DNA from 3 places in the Marinomonas sp. FW-1 genome. Region 2 is predicted to be linked to each of the others. Evidence: predicted binding sites of a transcription regulator. Region 2 holds the regulator's gene; each other region holds the start of a gene.

Region 1 (6,311 bases), 1.9 Mb from region 2:
GTAATTACTGGTGTGTCTTCTGGCATCGGGGCAGACGTAGCAAGGCTTGCTCGTTTCCGCGGTGCGCGGGTTATAGGGATTGATCGTAATGAACCCAGTATGACGCTGGATGGCTTTGTACAAATAGATTTGGGTAATCCTACCGCGATTGATGCTGCTTTAGATTCATTACCAGAAAAAATCGATGCTCTTTGTAATATTGCAGGTGTTCCCGGTACGGCTGACGCTGATTTGGTTGGTCGGGTGAATTATCTGGGCTTACGTCATTTAACGGAAGCGCTTATTCCTCGATTCACTAAGGGTGCCAGCATTGTCAATGTAGCCTCTGTCTTGGGTATTGAATGGCCAGAGCGTTTAGAACAGCATAAGGCGTTAGCGGACACCTCTTATTTTGAAGAAGGCGCTGCTTGGCTGAAAAAGAACCCTGTGCCACAAGAAACCTGTTATCAATATTTTAAAGAAGCCCTGATTGTTTGGTCTACGCAACAAGCCTTTACTTGGTTTCGTGATCATGGCGTACGCATGAACTGTGTGGCTCCCGGTCCTGTTTTTACGCCCATTTTAGGCGACTTTGTGTCTATGTTAGGCGAAGAACGTGTCCAAAAAGACGCAGAACGAATGATTCGTCCAGCGTATTCGGATGAAGTGGCTGAAGTGATTGGCTTTCTTTGCTCTGATGCATCCCGCTGGGTGTGTGGCGTGAATATTCCTGTGGATGGCGGTTTAGCTTCAACGTATCTTTAATGAGGTTTACTACGACAGACAGATGCAAAAGATAGCCCCGTGATCTAGCTTCCTCATGGGGCTCTTTTATTTTGCATGGCAATGTTTGGGTCTTATTTATTCTTCTTTAATCGATAAGCCAGTTGGGGCCTGCTTAGGCCAACTCGCCTTGCGGCCTCTGATAAGTTGCCTTGGGCATTATCGACGGCTTCTTGTAATAGGCTTTGTTCAAGCTTTTCGATATCAAGATGATCTTCCCCGCCGACAAATTGCGTGATGTATTCTAAGAGGGAGTTTGTGGATGCTTTTTTGTCATCAACATGGCTTAGCGTGCCTTGGTGATTTACGGAATAGATAATGTCTTCGGGAATAAACTCATTTCTAAACAAATGCGGCAGATCAATGGGTTCGCCTTCTTCTGAAGCGATCACACCGCGCTCCATTAAATTTTGTAGCTCACGAATATTACCCGGAAAGCCATAATTTAATAGCGCTTGTCGTGCAGATTGAGTCATGCCCGAAGGGGCTTTTTGATGCTGTTGGCAAAACTGATGGTAGAAGTGGTTAACGAGCAGTGGAATATCGGCTTTTCTATCTCTTAGTGGCGGTAAATGGATAGGAAATACGTTTAAACGAAAGAAAAGGTCTTCGCGGAATTCGCCTTTATCAACGGCTTTACGCAAGTCGACATTGGTTGCCGCGACGACTCGTACATTGACCTTAATCGCCGAGACTCCTCCGACTCGCTCTACCTCTTTTTCTTGTAAAACCCGTAATAATTTACTTTGCCCTGCAAGGCTCAGCGTGCCGATTTCATCCAAGAATAGAGTGCCACCGTTTGCTCGCTCAAAACGTCCTAGGCGACTGCTTGTCGCGCCAGTGTAAGCGCCTTTTTCGACTCCAAATAGCTCACTCTCCATTAGGTTTTCCGGAATAGCGGCGCAGTTAAATGCCACAAAAGGACCTGTTTGACGACTAAACTTATGCAGCATGCTGGCAAAAAGCTCTTTGCCGACGCCAGATTCGCCAGTGAATAAAACGGTGGCATTCGTTGGTGCCACTTTTTGTAATGAATGATTCGCGGCGGTAAACGCAGCGGATACGCCAATCATTTTGGGCTGATCATCCGGTGTATCCAACTCCATCTTATCGAACTGCGTATCTGGTTTTATACGCATGTCTGCTTCGTTGGTGGTGACGTTGAGAAATCGAATGTCGTCTTCGATATCGTCCCAAAGTTCAGCAGATTTACCGACGACTCGACAGATGGAATGTCCCATGGACTGGCATTCTACCTCGCGAAAAATTACCAAAGAACCCACTAAGCCTGAGACGTAGCCGATGGCGTAGCCTAACTCCATCCAGCAGGCGGGTGAGCTCCCAATGCCATAGGCAGCAATATGTTCTTCGTCTTCACTGCTGTGATGCCAAAAAAACTCACCGTCATACAGGCCCTTTTCAGTATCAAACTCAAAGAAAATCGTTTCCACTTTAACAACGCCTTCTAAACCATGAAGGTGAGTACCGGCTTCAAAAATGGAGGCGGGGTCCGAATCGGGCCAACGCTTTTGAATGAGCTCAGCGTCGCGCAGGCCAGATAGATAACCCGTTCGAGTGAGAATGTCGCGAGACTTATCAAGACCAAGAGAGTCAATCATTTCGCGTCGTAAGAGCCCAAATGAAGAACTATGGATTAACAGCATGCGTTGATCGTCTAACCAAATACGGCCATCTCCTGGCGAGAAAAACAGGCATTCGGTCAGCTCTTCTACGGTGGGAGTGTGTTGGCTATCTAGTTCACGGGAGCTGCCTTTGAGTAAGATCTTTTCGCTGCTTTTAGCCAAATCTGCCAAGGAAATTCGATGCGAGTTTGTCATTATTATTTTTCCTCTTTCATCTGCTTGATGAAATGATCAACTGCTTTTTTCCTAGTGTTGATTGTGTTTGATGATATCGTCAAGTGTGCTGTGCAATATTTAAGCTATGCTAAACCGTGTTGATTCTTTTCAATGTGGCTTAAATGCAATGTTTATCAATGGTTTAGCTACTCTATGTAGGGTGAAAAGAAAATAATCATATTTCGGCATAGGTATTGCTTTAAGTATTAGAACGAAAAATATGCAATGGATAACAGGCAAATTTGTCTGCATTGCAGTTGTCATTCTAGTCATAAACCAATCAATAAAAATAAATAGGAGAGCAGATATGACGGTATCCGTACTGGCATCCAAAAAATGGTCTGGGGCGTTTTTTACAGGTGATTGGGTTGCGGCCTCAAATAAGCAAGAGGTGATAGAGCCAGCAACAGGTAAGGTTTTAAGTGAAGTGGCCATCGCCACAGCAGACGATGTATATGCCGCATGCGAACGGGCGCAGAAAGCGCAAAAAGAATGGGTAAAGGTCCCACCGAGAGACAAGGCAGCCTTGTTTCATAAAGCAGCGACTTTTATTCAAGATAATGCGGAAGAGCTTGCTTTGTATATCGCTCGTGAAACGGGCGGTATCATTCCTAAAGGCCAACACGAAGTAAAAGAAGCCATATTAATCCTGCAATTGGCAGCCAATATGACATTGGAGCCTAATGGTCTGACGCTACCTGCTGGGCCTGAACGCATGTCTTATGCAACACGTAAGTCGATTGGTGTGGTGGGTGTTATTTCGCCTTTTAATTTTCCAATGATTCTTTCTATTCGGTCGATTGCTCCTGCCTTAGCGACGGGGAATGCTGTGGTAACCAAGCCCGATCCTCAAACGCCAGTAACGGGTGGTTTTATACTCGCTCTTGCTTTGGAAGCCGCTGGTTTACCAAAGGGAGTATTTCAAGTCTTCCCAGGTGCAGTAGACGCTGGGGAAGCACTTTGTGCCGCGCCAGAAATAGGTATGGTGGCGTTCACTGGGTCTACTGCGGCAGGTCGGAAAGTGGGTGAAGCTTGTGGCCGTAACTTGAAAAAAGTGTCTCTTGAGTTAGGTGGTAAGAGCTCACTGATTATTTTGGAAGACGCCGATCTTGATGTAGCGGCAAGCAATATTGCTTGGGGCGCGTATTTCCATCAAGGGCAAATTTGTATGGCATCTGGCCGTATTTTGGTTCAAGAAAGCATCGCAGAAGCGTTGACCGCAAAAATTGTCGAAAAAGCGCAGCATTTACCGGTTGGCGACCCTGTATCCGGAAAGGTGGCTTTGGGGCCTCTGATTAATCAGCGTCAACTTGAAAAAGTTCATGCCATTGTACAAGACACCATTGCGGCGGGCGCTAAGTTAGAAGCGGGCGGCACCTATGACGGGCCTTTTTACTCGCCAACAGTATTGAGCAATGTGAAACCAGGCATGCGCTCCTTTGAAGAGGAGATTTTTGGTCCAGTGGTCAATATCGTTACCTTTAAAAGCGATGAGGAGGCGATTGCGATGGCCAATAATACGCAATATGGTTTAGCGGGCGCGGTGATCTCGAATGATCTTTCCCGTGCGCAGCGTATTGGGGCTCAGTTGCATGTTGGTTTATTGCACATAAATGATCAAACCGTTAATGATGAATGCATTAACCCCTTTGGTGGTTGTGGTGCATCCGGTAATGGCAATTCGGTTTGTGGCCCTGCGGATTGGGATCTTTATACTCATTGGCAATGGGTAACGGTTAAGCAAAATGCGACGCCTTATCCATTTTAATCTAAGTAAAAGTGGCTAAGCTATTTTAAACTTAAAAAGCCCCACGTTTTTTTCCAATGAATGGATAAACAACATGGGGCTTTTTATCAAGCGTTTGCTTGTTCTGCTTTTTGTTTCTCAAGCACTTCTTCTATTGCGCTTTTGAAGACTTCTGCTGGCTGGCCACCAGAAATCGCGTAGGCGTTGTTGATAATGACGGTTGGAACCGAAGTGATGCCATTCTGCTGCCAGATTTGCTCTTGCTGGTGGACTTCATCGGCAAAGTGGTTCTTATCCAAAATACCTTTTGCAGCTGCTGGGTCTAGGCCCACGCTAGCGGCAAGGTTGGCGAGTACTTTGTGGTCACTCACATCTTGGTTGTGGGTAAAGTGCGCTTTAAATAGTGCGTTTTTAAGTTCTGTCTGTTTGCCTTCAAGCTGAGCCCAATGCAGCAAGCGGTGAGCATCAAATGAGTTGCGCATGCGGCTTTCAGAATTGAAGTTAAAATCAAAGTCGATTTCTTTGCCACGGGCCTCAATCATTTTTCTATTTTGGTCTGACTGTTCTTTATTAATGCCGTATTTTTCCGTGATATGTTCGCTTAAGTCCTGACCTTCAGCTGGCATATTTGGGTTTAGCTCAAAGGGCTGAAAAGTGATAGTGGCATCGACTTTATCGTTTAGTTGCTCAAGTGCTTTGTTGAGATTACCAAGACCGACAACGCACCAAGGGCACATCACATCGGAAACAAATTGAATATCTAATGGCTCTTTCATAGTGGTTCCCATCGCTTGTAAATAAAAGGCTAAGGTTAAAAATTGTGCATTGAAAAATAGATGGGGGCGTGTGTAAGAATTAAAAGAGAAAAAGACGGCCGCCAGTGACCATTGCAGATAATTTACACAAACCTGAGTAATTTAACGAAGAACAGACCTGCCATGGTCATAAAATGTTTGTTGCTGATTCTACTTCTGTATGATGTTATACATCTAGAGCTGCTGGTATGGTGCTTTCTGTTCAGCTCCACAAAAGGCTTTTGTTTAGCTCGGCAAGGATAAAAACAATAATGACGATATTTAACAAATCAATGAATGGTATGTTCTCTGGAGCATTACTGTTTATGAGCGCAACAGGATTAGGAATGATGTCTCAGAATACTAATGCGAGTCAGTATGTGTATGTTTCCAATGCTAAAGACAGCACGATCACTCGGTACCTTCTAGATAACAAGCAGGTAGATGGCAAAGAGATTAAGTTAGTGCCGCTTGGCAGCACAAAAACCGGTAATAATGTAATGCCGTTATCAGTCAGTCCTGATAAGTCTCATTTGTACGCATCTATTCGTTCTGAACCTTTTCGTGTTATCTCCTACCGCATTGATCCTGCTTCAGGGGATTTAGCAGAGGAAGGTGAGGCGAACTTACCCTCGAGTATGGCGAATATTGATACGGATAAATCGGGACGGTTTTTATTTGCAGCGTCTTACGGCGGCAATTTAATCAGTGTTAGTCCTATCGATGATAACGGTGTGGTTCGTCATGAGGCGCAGCAAGTACTGGATGCAGGCCGAAATGCCCATGCTATTCACACCAGCCCAGACAATCGATTTGTATTTTCTTCTAGCTTAGGCGATGACGAAATAAGGCAGTATCGATTTGATGAACAAACGGGTCAATTAACACCAAATTCTCCTGCTGCAGTTAAAACGGAACAATACGCAGGCCCAAGGCATTTTGTCTTTTCTAAAGAGGGTCATTACGTTTATGTTCTAGGGGAATTGTCTGGAACGGTAACGACTTACGAGTATGATGCTAAGTCTGGTTTATTGGCGCTAAAAGGCGCAACGGAAGGTGTTCCTGCTAAGGAATTAGCGTTGGAAAACGGTGTGCCGCCTTCTATAAAAGCCACTAATGACCTTCCTAAAGTTTGGGCTGCTGATATGC
Region 2 (6,311 bases):
AACATTCTACTATTAGCGGCAGTAACTGTGGTTATTGCTTCGATTAGCTGGTACAGCACAAAGCCATCAAGAAACTTAGTCGAAAGCGATGCACTTCGTGGCTCGCCCGATTATTTCATCACCGATGTGCAGGTAAAAGAGTTTGATGAAAATGGAGGGCTAATCGAAACACTGAACGCCAAACAAACCTCTCACTATGACCTTAAAGAGAAAACCTTGCTCGAACAGCCTAGTGTTGCCCGATATTCAGAATCGGGACAATGGCATGGAAAAGCAGATAAAGGGGTTATTGAAGACGGAAGTAATGATATTCTATTAACAGACAACGTAAGAGCAACGAAAAAATATCAGCAGTCTGAAGACATCCAGCTTAGCTCGGACAACATGCACTACGTAGACAAAGACAAATCATTGACCAGCTACGGAGCTGCTACCTTGATATCAACCCAAGGAAAAACCTCCGCGAATAAGATTACAACCTTTATAAACTCAGAAGAAGTCGTGATGACAGGATCTGTACGAGGAAACTATGAAACAACTCATTAACGCCAGCATGTTGCTCACTTCTGCCCTTATTGGACAATACACTTACGCTTTACCAGATGACCTTAACAAGCCATTAGAAATTCAAGCTGATGAAGCCTCTTTCGACCAGAATTCAGGCGAAGCCATCTATAAAGGCAACGTCTTTGTAAAACAAGGCTCCATAGAAATCCAAGCACAGTATTTAAAAGTCACAACAGACCCAAGCACCCGCAGATTTAACAGCCTAGAAGCCACAGGGTCGCCAGCAAAATTCAGTCAACAAATAGATTGGAATGGCAACATAGTTATCAGTAGAGGGAATGAAATCCACTACCAAACCGACGAATCCAAACTTGAAATCACTGGAGATGGATACCTAAGCCGTATGCAGAATTCTATCTCCGCTGATTACATTCTCTACATGATCCAAGATGGCACCTTTAGCGCAGAGAAAAAAGATTCTGGTCGCGTCAATATGACCTTACAGCCACAAACTACTGAGGCAAAATAATAGATGGCCTTACTAGAAGCAAAACACCTTGCAAAAAGCTATAAAAAACGCAAAGTAGTAAAAGACGTCTCAATTTCCGTTGAATCAGGCCAAGCCGTTGGTTTATTAGGACCAAACGGAGCAGGAAAAACCACCTGTTTCTATATGATAGTTGGTATGGTCGCCAATGACGCTGGCGGCATATTTATTGACGGCATAGACATCACCCATGACGCCATGCACACTCGCGCCCAAAAAGGTGTTGGCTATCTTCCTCAAGAGGCATCTATTTTTAGAAAAATGTCTGTAGAAGACAATATTTTAGCGATTTTAGAAACACGCAAAAATCTCACTAAAGCACAACAACATGAAAGATTAGAAGAGCTCTTAGAAGAGTTCCATATCACCCATATCCGCACCAACTTAGGAATGGCATTATCAGGAGGTGAAAGGCGCCGGGTAGAAATAGCAAGAGCGGTTGCAATGAACCCAAAATTCATTCTGCTTGATGAGCCATTTGCTGGAGTAGACCCAATCTCCGTTGGTGACATAAAACAAATAATTAAACACCTCCAAGAAAGTGGAATCGGTGTCCTAATTACCGATCATAACGTCAGAGAAACCCTCGACATCTGCGATAAAGCTTACATTGTTGGTAATGGTTATATCATCGCATCAGGCGATGCCAGTACAGTCATCAACAATGAACAAGTAAAAAAGGTCTATTTAGGCGACGACTTCCGCCTATAACCCCTTATCATTGCTGTAGAAAGGGAGTAGTATGCACAACTCGTTCCAATTCACTCAAACAAAAAGAGTTGCTCCATGAAGCAGTCTTTACAATTAAAGCTAGGTCAACAGCTAACCATGACCCCACAACTGCAGCAAGCTATACGCTTACTGCAGCTTTCTACGTTGGATTTGAAGCAAGAGATTCATGAGTTCCTAGAGTCGAACCCACTGCTTGAGCTTGATGATGACGAGCAAACTCATAATGAGTTACCTGCTAGCATAGAGTCAAAAAGCGCAACAGAAACACCTCTAGATAACGGTGAAGAAGCACGCCTAGAGTCCGAATGGACAGAAAGCATCCCAGAAGAGCTATCCATAGACAGCAATTGGGATGATACTTACCAAAGTTCAGCTGCGGTCAGTGACAACCTTAGCTTTGAAGGCGATAGCGATTTTGAAAGCCGTAACGCACCTGCTGAAAGCATTCAAGACCATCTTATCTGGCAACTAAACCTTACTCACATGTCTGATAGAGACCTTGAGATTGCCTATGCCATCATTGAATGTGTCCAGCCTGATGGATACTTAAGCATTACACCTGACGACATCTGCGAATCACTAAGCATTGAACTTGAAGACCTAGAAATGGAAGAAGTCATTGCGGTTCAACATAGACTGCAGCGCTTCGACCCAGTCGGCGTCTGCTCTATTGATTTACGTGATTGTCTGTTGGTGCAATTAGAAGCTTTCCAGACTCACCCTCTATACAAAAGCACCTATAACCTTATTGACCATTATTTACCCTTATTGGGCAATAGAGATTTTGCGCAACTAAGCCGCAAAACAAAATTAAAAGATGAAGCGCTAAAAGAAGTCATTAGCTTAATTCAACAACTAAACCCGCGCCCAGGCTCGGTTATTGATGCCGATGATACCGATTACGTTATTCCTGACGTGTCAGTCAAAAAACGTAATGACGTTTGGCAAGTTGAATTAAACAACGACGCTCTTCCACCAATAAAAATCAATGAAACCTATTCCGCCATGGCCAGCACCGCTGCCACAGCCGAAGATGCTTCTTACATCAAAAACTCACTACAAGAAGCTAAATGGTTCATGAAAAGTTTACAAAGCAGAAATGAGACGCTACTAAAAGTAGCCAGCTGCATTGTCAGCAGACAGATCGATTTTTTTGAGCTTGGTGAAGAAGCCATGAAACCAATGGTGCTTCATGACGTAGCTGAAGAAGTAGGCATGCATGAGTCAACCATATCTAGGGTAACCACTCAAAAATACATGCACACACCAAAAGGGATATTTGAATTAAAATATTTCTTTTCGAGCCATGTTAATACAGCCTCTGGTGGTGAGTGCTCTTCGACAGCAATTAGGGCCATGATCAAAAAACTTGTTGCTGACGAACCTGCTAAAAAACCTTTAAGTGATAATAAGTTAGCTGCCATTTTGGCAGATCAAGGCATACAAGTTGCTCGACGGACTGTAGCCAAATACCGTGAGGCGATGAACATCCCTCCTTCCAATGAACGCAAACGACTGATCTAAACGGAAAGCATTTTATCATGTCCTTGAAATCATTATTAAAAGCAGACCTCGTTCTCGCAAAACAAGATATCATTAGCAAGAAACGCGTATTAGAAAACCTCGCGGAAGTAGCGTCAAACCGACTTCACTGTGATAACGAAGCCGTCTATGATGCACTGCTAGGTCGAGAAAAACTTGGAAGTACTGGTATAGGCAATGGAATAGCCATTCCGCATTGTCGACTAGAGTCCGCAAATCACACCGCTGTAGTGGTAATGTCACTACAGACGCCTATCGATTTTGACTCTATAGACAAACAAGCTGTCGATCTTATATTTGCGTTAATTGTTCCGCCACATGAATGTGACCAACATCTATCAACACTGGCTCAAATTGCAGAATTAGCACAGTCTCCAGAATCATTGGACAAGCTGCGTACTGCTCAAAGCAACGAAGAGCTATTCAGTATTTTCAACTCATTAATATAGGTATAAAGCATGCTGGAAGAGTCTATTGTTATTATAAACAAACTTGGCTTGCATGCCCGTGCAGCAGGCAAACTCATAGAAACAACCACACGCTTTTCTTGTGATATCACCATCGAAAAAGATGGGCGTAATGTGGATGGAAAAAGCATCATGGCAATGATGATGCTTGCTGCAGGAAAAGGCACCGAAATCAAAATCAAAGCGAATGGTGAAGATGAGCAAGAAGCCATTAACGCGATCGTTGAATTAATCAACAATCGTTTCGGTGAAGATGAGTAAAGAGCATCATGTCGGAGCAAAACACCCTTAATCATTTGCAAACGGTAACCGAGTCCCTTGAGACCGGTGCCACAATGCAAATTCGCTACCTACTTAATGGTGCCCTACCTGCACAAGATGTTGCTCGACTATTAGAATCGTCTCCGCCAAAAGAGCGTAAGCTTTTATGGGAACTCATCGAAGACAAAAACGAAGGCGAAGTATTACAGTATCTGACTGAAGATATTGGCGTTCAATTCATGAAAAACATGAATACAGAACGCCTTATCGCCGTCTCAGAACACTTTGAAAGTGATGACTTAGCCGACTTATTACAGCACCTGCCAGAAAAGATCGTGAAAGAAGTGCTTGCGTCGATGACGGCGCAAGACAGAAAAAGAGTTGAAGACCTATTAAGCTACTCAGAAGACTCTGCTGGCGGCTTAATGAATACGGATACGATAACAATTCGTCCAAATATCAATGTGGACATTGTTTTTCGCTATCTTCGCAGGCACGCAAAGATTCCAGACATGACTGACAGTTTATTAGTCGTCAGTCGCTCAGATAAACTTCTCGGTGTACTCCCCCTTACTAAATTGCTGGTTTCCAACCCTAATGCCACCGTGCGTGACATTATGGAAACCGAGTTTACTGTGATCAATGCAGAGACACCTGCAAGTGAAGTTGCGCAGTTATTTGAAAAAATGGACCTTGTCTCCGCTCCCGTTATTGATGGTGAAAACAGAAAATTACTAGGTCGTATCACTATCGATGACGTTGTCGATGTTATTCGTGACGAAGCTGAACACTCCATGCTAAGCATGGCAGGTCTCGATGACGACGAAGACACCTTCTCCCCTATTATGAAAACCACCAAACGACGTGCGGTTTGGCTTGGCATAAACCTTATTACAGCCTTTATCGCCTCTTATGTGATTGGACTATTTCAAAACACACTCGATCAAGTGGTTGCATTGGCAATATTAATGCCTATTGTTGCCAGTATGGGCGGTATCGCTGGCTCACAAGTACTGACACTGGTAATTCGAGGCATCGCACTGAACCAGATTGGCGCAACCAATACACGCTGGCTTTTAAATAGAGAACTTGTTGTCGGACTTCTTAATGGCATATTGTGGGCAACCGTTATTGCCGCACTCACCGCTCTTTGGTTTGACAACATAAAGATTGCCTATATCATTGCAGGCGCCACTATAATAAACCTGCTATTTGCAGCAACCACTGGTACACTTCTGCCAATTTTCTTAAAAAAGATTGGCATCGACCCTGCCCTTGCTGGCAGCGTAATTTTGACTACTGTGACCGACGTAATTGGATTCCTTTCCTTCCTAGGTCTCGCTACTATTTTTTTAATATAGGTTCCCATGACAGACTTTGATCAATTTGAAAACGAAGAAGACATTCCTAAAAGTAAAACCCAGATCAAGCGTGAAATGGAAGCCTTGCAAGATCTTGGTAAAAAAATGCTCGGCTTAAGCAAAAACCAGCTTAAGAAAGTTGAAATGTCGGACACTTTACGCGAAGCCTTCGTTGAAGCTGGACGCATAAAACAACACGAAGCCATGAGAAGACACCTTCAATACATCGGCAAGATCATGCGCACAGAAGACCATGAGGCCATTGCTAATCGAGTGGCTATGTTTGATTCAACATCGGCTGCGTACAACAAGCTTTTTCACCAACTAGAAGTTAAGCGTGACGCACTTATTGGCGAAAACAGTAAAGAAGTATTGTCCCAATACCTAGATGAAAACCCTCAGATCGAAGACATTCAGCTGCTTAGACAACTTATCCGACTCTCCCAAAAAGAAGTGTCTCAAGGATCAAACACAACAAACCGTAAGAAATTATTCCGTTTTTTGCGTGAAGCCGAAGAGAAACGTTTAGGCTTAAAAGACTAATACAGAAAAGTAAAACCCACTGCGATTTACTTCGACAAAAGCCCTGGCTCAGAAAAAACTGACCAGGGCTTTTTACTGAAATCTACGATGGGATAAACAAGGCATTTTTTGACGACATTGATTCAGTCTTTGCTTTTCTACCTCAAAGACAAAATACCCCTGCTCTTCTTGCAAATCCGCCAAGCATTCTCCAAAAGGAGAATACAAAACACTATTACCATAAGTTTGCCTTGTTGAATTATGCCAACCACATTGGCCAACGCCTAAGACATAACATTGATTTTCAATAGCACGGGCGGACAACAAGGTGCGCCAGTGAGCTTTACCTGTCACATAAGTAAAGGCGGCAGG
Region 3 (6,311 bases), 1.4 Mb from region 2:
CCAGAATATTACACCGACGTACCAAAAGGCGACATTGCCCTGAAAAACGTCAGTGACCTGTACATTTATCCGAACGATTTGAAAGTGGTGAAACTGACTGGTGCACAAGTAGTGGAATGGTTGGAAGCCGCAGCGGGTCAATTTAATCAGATCGACCCTAATGCGACTGAGCCACAACAGTTGGTTAATGCTTCTTTCCCAACCTACAACTTCGATGTGATTGACGGTATCTCTTACAAGATCGACGTTACCCAGCCTGCACGTTATAACGGCGAGGGCGAAGTCGTGAATCAAGATGCACACCGTATCACTGATGTTATGTTCAACGGTGAAGCGCTTCGACCTACGGATGAATTCCTTGTGGCAACCAACAACTATCGTGCTGGCGGTGGCGGTCATTTCCCTGGCTTGAATGGTGACACCATTGTTATTGATGCGCCGGATAAGAACCGCGATGTAGTTGCTAACTACTTGTTGAGCCAAAATACCATTAACCCAGCGGCAGACAATAACTGGACATTCACTGGTTTTGGTAAGGCGAAGGTGTTGTTTACTACGTCACCAAAAGCCAAAGACGCAGCAGGTAAGAACATGCAGTATCAATCTTTGGATGACAACGGCTTTGCTATCTTTGAGTTGAAATAATTCAGATAAAATAGCAACAAGTACCTAAACGAAAAACGCCTGCTAGGATCTAGCAGGCGTTTTTTTATGGGTTGCTCAGCCGAGCTTAACGTTGTTTGGTTTCAAACTCTGGGTGAATCCAAACAGGCGCATCTAGGCTTGGGAGCGGTGCTTTGCCAAGAATCATGTCGGCGGCTTTTTCTGCGACCATGATGGTTGGCGCATTCAAGTTGCCGTTGGTGATGGTTGGGAAAATAGACGAATCCACCACGCGAAGGCTTTCGATGCCGCGGACTTGGCACTGCTCATTCAGAACCGCCATTGGATCGTTATCGTCGCCCATCTTACAGGTACAAGAAGGGTGATAAGCACTTTCCACGTTTTCTTTTACCCACTGGTCGATTTCTTCGTCGCTCTGGATATTCATGCCAGGCTGAATTTCATCGCCACGATAATCGTCTAGCGCAGATTGTTGCAACACTTCACGCGTTAGGCGAATCGTATCGCGCCAGTCTTGCTTGTCTTGTTCGGTAGAAATGTAGTTAAACAAGATGCGCGGTTTCGCGGCAGGATTCGCAGATTCAATCCACAATTTACCACGACTTTCAGGCTTGTTTGGTCCAACGTGTACTTGAAATCCATGGCCTTCTACCGCTGCTTGGCCGTCGTAACGCATAGCAGCAGGCAGGAAGTGGTATTGAATGTTTGGCCATTTAAGACCGGCACGAGAGCGAATAAAACCACAAGATTCAAAGTGGTTGGTCGCGCCAAGGCCGGTTTTAAATAGCATCCAACGAGTACCGATCAAGCCTTTGCTGATTAAGCCAAGCTTACTGTTTAGTGTCACAGGCTTCTTGCAGTAGTACTGGAAGTAGACTTCCAAATGATCTTGCAGGTTTTCACCCACGCCTGGTAATTCGTGAAGCACAGGAACGCCCGCTTTTTCGAGCACGTCTTTTGGGCCCACACCGGACAGTTGCAATAATTGAGGTGAGCCAACTGAGCCAGCCGATAGAATCACTTCTTTGTTGGCGGTAACTTGTTGAGTTTGGCCATTTTTGCTGAACTCAATGCCTGTGGCTTTTTTGCCGTCAAAGGTGACCTTGTGACTAAGTACACCGGTTTTGAGGGTTAGGTTAGGGCGCTGCATAGCACGACGTAAATAAGCGTTCGACGTTGAAGCACGTACGCCATTTTTCACCGTCATGTGCATCGGGCCAAAACCTTCCTGACGGAAACCATTGTAGTCGTCTGTTTTGCCGTAACCGGCTTCTTCGCCAGCATCAATAAAGGCTTGATAAAGCGGGTTGTAGGTCATGTCGTTGCCGTTGTTAGTCGACAATGGGCCTTCGCCGCCACGGTATAAGTCCGCGCCGCCTTTCCATGTTTCGGCTTTTTTGAAGTAAGGCAGGCAAGTTTGGTAGTTCCAGCCTTTGGCGCCGTTTTCTTCCCATTGGTCGAAATCGCAGGCGTGACCACGAACATACACCATGCCGTTAATGGATGACGATCCGCCTAACACTTTACCGCGCGGGCAATGCATTTCGCGGCCATCAAGACCTGGTTCCTTATCTGTGTGGAACTGCCAGGCGTATTTTTCGGTATTCATTGGATAAGACAAAGCGGTTGGCATTTGGATAAAGATGCTCTTATCAGAGCCACCCATTTCCAGCAGCAACACCTTGTGTTCGCCACTTTCTGTCAGTCGGTCTGCCAGCACACACCCTGCGGAGCCAGCACCGACGATGATGTAATCGTACGTTTCGTTTGCCATGACCATTTCTCATTTAATAAGAGCCTCACTTATTGCAAGGCTCGTTTAGTAAGAGTCTCGCCTAGTAAGGGCTTTGAATGTCGTTCAAATCGACAAAGACGCTCTTGTTTTGTGTGTAGTGGTATAAGGTTTCGATGCCATTTTCACGGCCGATGCCTGATTGTTTGTAGCCACCCACTGGCATTTCTGCAGGAGAAGCGCCCCACGCATTAATCCAGCAAATGCCAGCTTGTAATTGATTAATTACGCGGTGAGCACGAGCGAAGTCTTTGGTGAATACACCCGCTGCCAAGCCAAGTTTTGTGTCGTTGGCGCGAGCAATCACTTCGTCTTCATCGGTAAAGCTCAGCACGGACATTACTGGGCCGAAGATTTCATCGCGCACTTGTGGCATGTCGTCGGTGCAATCGGTAAAGACAGTCGGAGCAACAAAAGCGCCTTTGTCTAAGCCGTTTTCAGTGACTTGGTAACCACCGCACAATAGAGTCGCTCCTGCGTCTTTGGCGGCTTGAATGTAGCCCAAGACTTTTTGCATGTGGTCTTTAGAGATCAAGGCACCGACTTGTGTGTCCATGTTCATTGGGTCGCCAATGATCATGGCTTCAGTGCGCTCTTTTAATTCCTTGGTAAAAGCGTCCATCATATCTGCGTGAACGAAAACGCGTGTACCATTAGTACATACTTCGCCTTGTGTGTAGAAGTTCGCCAGCATGGCGGCAGAAACGGCTTGGTCCACTGGCATGTCTGGGAAGATGATCATAGGCGATTTACCGCCAAGTTCCATGGTGACTTGCTTCAAAGATTGTGCAGAAGCAGCCATGACCTTTTTACCTGTTCCAACTTCACCTGTGAAAGACACTTTGTCGATGTCTGGGTGGTTAGTGATCATTTGACCTGTGCGTGCGTCCCCTTGGATGACGTTAAAAACACCATCAGGCAAACCTGCTTGGGTAAAGATCTCTGCCAGTTTAAGAGCGGTAAGCGGTGTTTCTTCTGAAGGTTTGAAGATCATTGCGTTACCAGCGGCTAGGGCTGGGCCTGATTTCCACATAGCGATTTGGATTGGGTAGTTCCACGCACCGATGCCAGCACAAATACCCAGTGGCTCGCGGCGAGTGTAAAAGAAATTACCATTACAAAGGTCTTGGTAATCGCCTTGGATTTTATCGGTTAGGCCTGCGTAATATTCGATCACGTCAGCGCCCGTTTGAATGTCTACGCAAATAGCTTCTTGAAGTGGTTTGCCTGTGTCTAGAACTTCAAGACGAGCCAGTTCTTCGTTTTTTTCACGTAATAGCTCGGCTGCTTTTTTTAGAATGCGTCCGCGTTCTACAGGGCTCATTGCCGCCCACACTTTTTGACCTTGTTTTGCAGACTCAATAGCGGCATCTAGTTCAGCTTGTCCCGCGTGTTCGACTGTTGCAATCACTTCGCCAGTGGCTGGGTTGATTGTCTCAAAGTGTTCTCCGCTGGTGGATGCATGGTAGCGGCCGTGAATGTATTGCTGCTGATGTGCCATGATGTGCCTCTTTAAGTCTGTTTCAATACTCTGTTTAGAGTCGTTGAGGTATTTGATTTTTATTAAACGCGCGTTTAATAAAAACAATTGTACATATTCTGACTATAAATTGCAGCTCGAATCCATCAATTAGTGGGCTTAGGGCAAAAAAATGACGTTATGATGTTCGCTTTTTAAGGCGCTACTTATAAGAAAAGAGAGGAAAAACGAGAGGTTAAGAAAGATAAACGCCTCTACATAAGAGAGTAGAGGCGTAAAGAGAATTTTTCTTAGTTGCGGTGTTATTTAAAGGCTGATTACACCATTTGATTCATAGCTGATAGGGCTTGGTACATAATCGTCCGCCATGTCATCGTTTAGCCATTCAGTGCCATCAATCACGTATCTGAACTGATAAACAGTGTCTATATCCAAATTGAGTGTTGACGCAAAGACACCAGATTTTTGCTTTTTCATCGGATTAGCCGTGCTATCCCAATTATTGAAGTCTCCCACGACCGCGACATTTTTTGCGTCACCGACGGTTTCTGCAGGCAATGCAAATTTCACTTTGCATTCGGGTTTTGTCTTTAAGTAGGTTTTCTCAATCATGTCCAGCTCCGTTATCTTTGATAGAAAAATGAGTGAAGGCTACGACAAAAAGCCTGAAGGGTAATAATGTGAGCAAGCAAGGCTTGCGCCATCTTTTTTAACTACTTAATTTATTTAAAGAAAAGATTTTCGCTCTGCTTTATTGTGCTTATTTCTATGGGTTTTATTGTGTTGAATGTGTCAGTTGTGCGCTATTTTTGGGCTTACTAATACGTACAATTTGCTGACGTAAATTCACAATTCACTTGCTCCAAATGTTCTACACTAAAATTACAACAAAAATAATGAGGTGTTTGTATGGACCTTCAAATGGGCGTTCTCATTGTGTTAAGTGTGATGCTTGTTATTAAAGTGATTTATTTGGCGTTTTTTAAACGACCAGAACGACACGGTCATCATCGCCATGCGCATCACTCAAGCCACCATCATCACGACTCTTGATAGCAAAGAGTCATATTATTGGTTATGACCTCGGTAGCGTTTGTTTTTCGCTTCTTTGATTGTATTTAGGTCTACGAGGACGAGTCCGTCCACACAGTAGCCAAAGTCGGCATCGACACCAAAATCTAAGAAGCGAACCCCGCCCGGTTCACATAACTCACTGTATTGCTTGAACAAGGTTGGCACACTCGCGCCAAAGTGACCAAGTTGTTCTTTTAGTATTCGAAAGTCTTCTTCGTAGTCTTCGCCACTGAACATATCGGTAATAATGTCATTGTGTTCGGCGTTCACTTGATATGGCGTGAAAGAACGCGCTAGGTGCTCTTGGTCGGCAAAGTAGAGCTTATAAAAGGAAACGATAAAATCTTTCGCGACTTGTGGGTAGCTGTTGCTTAGGCTTACTGGGCCGAACATATAGCGAATTTCAGGGTGTTTATCTAAATAAGCCCCAATGCCGTACCACAAATAATCTAAGCTACGCTTGCCCCAATATTTTGGCTGAATAAAGCTGCGACCAAGCTCGATGCCTTGCTCAAAATAGGGTTCCATGTCACAAGAGTATTGAAATAACTCGGCACTGTAGATGCGATTTGGCGTTTCTGATTTCATGTATCGAGCAACTTCGCCAATACGGTATGCACCGACGATCTCTAGTTCTTCTTCATCCCATAGAATCAAGTGACGATAATATTGGTCAAACTTGTCTAGATCAGAGCGTTCGCCAGTACCTTCACCCACTTTACGGAAGGCGATTTCACGCAAACGCCCGATTTCTTTCATGGTGACGGACATTGGATCGTAATCAAACAGATAGATCTGTTTGTTGTCCTTGGTGCTGCCAAGGTGTTCTGAGATTTTCAGCTCTTGTTTGATCATTTGTCTGTTTTGCGGGTGCTCCACCGTTTTTTCGGTTTTAAGCAGTGGCTTTTTGCCTTTAGCAATACGGTACAAATGACGTTTTACTAATTTGTTTTTCTCTTTGTCGCTTAATGGCAGTTTGGCTAATTCTTGAATCGGAATCGCTTGACCAACTTGCATGGGAATTTTGCGGTTACGCTGGCGAAACATCTCATTAGCAAGCTGTACGGTAGAGAGCGGACGGTATAGTAAGGAGCTGGTGTAAAACAACATCGAGTTACGTCCGCCGATGTGGACAGGCAGTAATGGGCTGTTGGTTTTTTGCGCCAGCTTAAGATAATTTTGATTCCATTTCTGATCTCTTACGCCACTTGGTGACATGCGCGATACTTCGCCAGCGGGGAATATGATGATGGCTTCTTCATTGTGTAGGCAGTTCATGATGGCTTTAAGCTGCTGGCGCGCGGTTTTTCCGCCAAGATTATCCACGGGCAACACCAGCTG

The links. Region 2 encodes sigma-54, which starts transcription at its own class of promoters, with help from an activator protein. Its sites were predicted from a motif close to TGGCACNNNNNTTGCTNT; they were not measured.
Region 1: C1X04_RS01690 (benzaldehyde dehydrogenase) is a predicted target of sigma-54. The motif match lies at 2,805-2,822, and genes of this name have one in related genera.
Region 3: C1X04_RS16810 (isoamylase early set domain-containing protein) is a predicted target of sigma-54. The motif match lies at 4,582-4,599, and genes of this name have one in related genera.

Annotation. Positions count from the first base shown of each region.
Region 1 covers NZ_CP025987.1:366,371-372,681, forward strand. Annotated here, with positions in the region: gene C1X04_RS01680 (coniferyl-alcohol dehydrogenase) at 1-744, shown strand, start outside; gene C1X04_RS01685 (sigma-54-dependent Fis family transcriptional regulator) at 837-2,600, opposite strand; gene C1X04_RS01690 (benzaldehyde dehydrogenase) at 2,929-4,389, shown strand; gene C1X04_RS01695 (DsbA family oxidoreductase) at 4,476-5,144, opposite strand; gene C1X04_RS01700 (beta-propeller fold lactonase family protein) at 5,435-6,311, shown strand, end outside.
Region 2 covers NZ_CP025987.1:2,219,723-2,226,033, forward strand. Annotated here, with positions in the region: gene lptC (LPS export ABC transporter periplasmic protein LptC) at 1-546, shown strand, start outside; gene lptA (lipopolysaccharide transport periplasmic protein LptA) at 530-1,036, shown strand; gene lptB (LPS export ABC transporter ATP-binding protein) at 1,040-1,765, shown strand; gene C1X04_RS10430 (RNA polymerase factor sigma-54) at 1,841-3,310, shown strand; gene ptsN (PTS IIA-like nitrogen regulatory protein PtsN) at 3,328-3,777, shown strand; gene C1X04_RS10440 (HPr family phosphocarrier protein) at 3,787-4,056, shown strand; gene mgtE (magnesium transporter) at 4,065-5,417, shown strand; gene yjgA (ribosome biogenesis factor YjgA) at 5,424-5,960, shown strand; gene C1X04_RS10455 (carbon-nitrogen hydrolase family protein) at 6,033-6,311, opposite strand, start outside.
Region 3 covers NZ_CP025987.1:3,612,645-3,618,955, reverse strand. Annotated here, with positions in the region: gene C1X04_RS16825 (bifunctional 2',3'-cyclic-nucleotide 2'-phosphodiesterase/3'-nucleotidase) at 1-645, shown strand, start outside; gene betA (choline dehydrogenase) at 731-2,398, opposite strand; gene betB (betaine-aldehyde dehydrogenase) at 2,460-3,917, opposite strand; gene C1X04_RS16810 (isoamylase early set domain-containing protein) at 4,203-4,508, opposite strand; gene C1X04_RS18525 (hypothetical protein) at 4,806-4,949, shown strand; gene C1X04_RS16805 (GNAT family N-acyltransferase) at 4,965-6,311, opposite strand, start outside.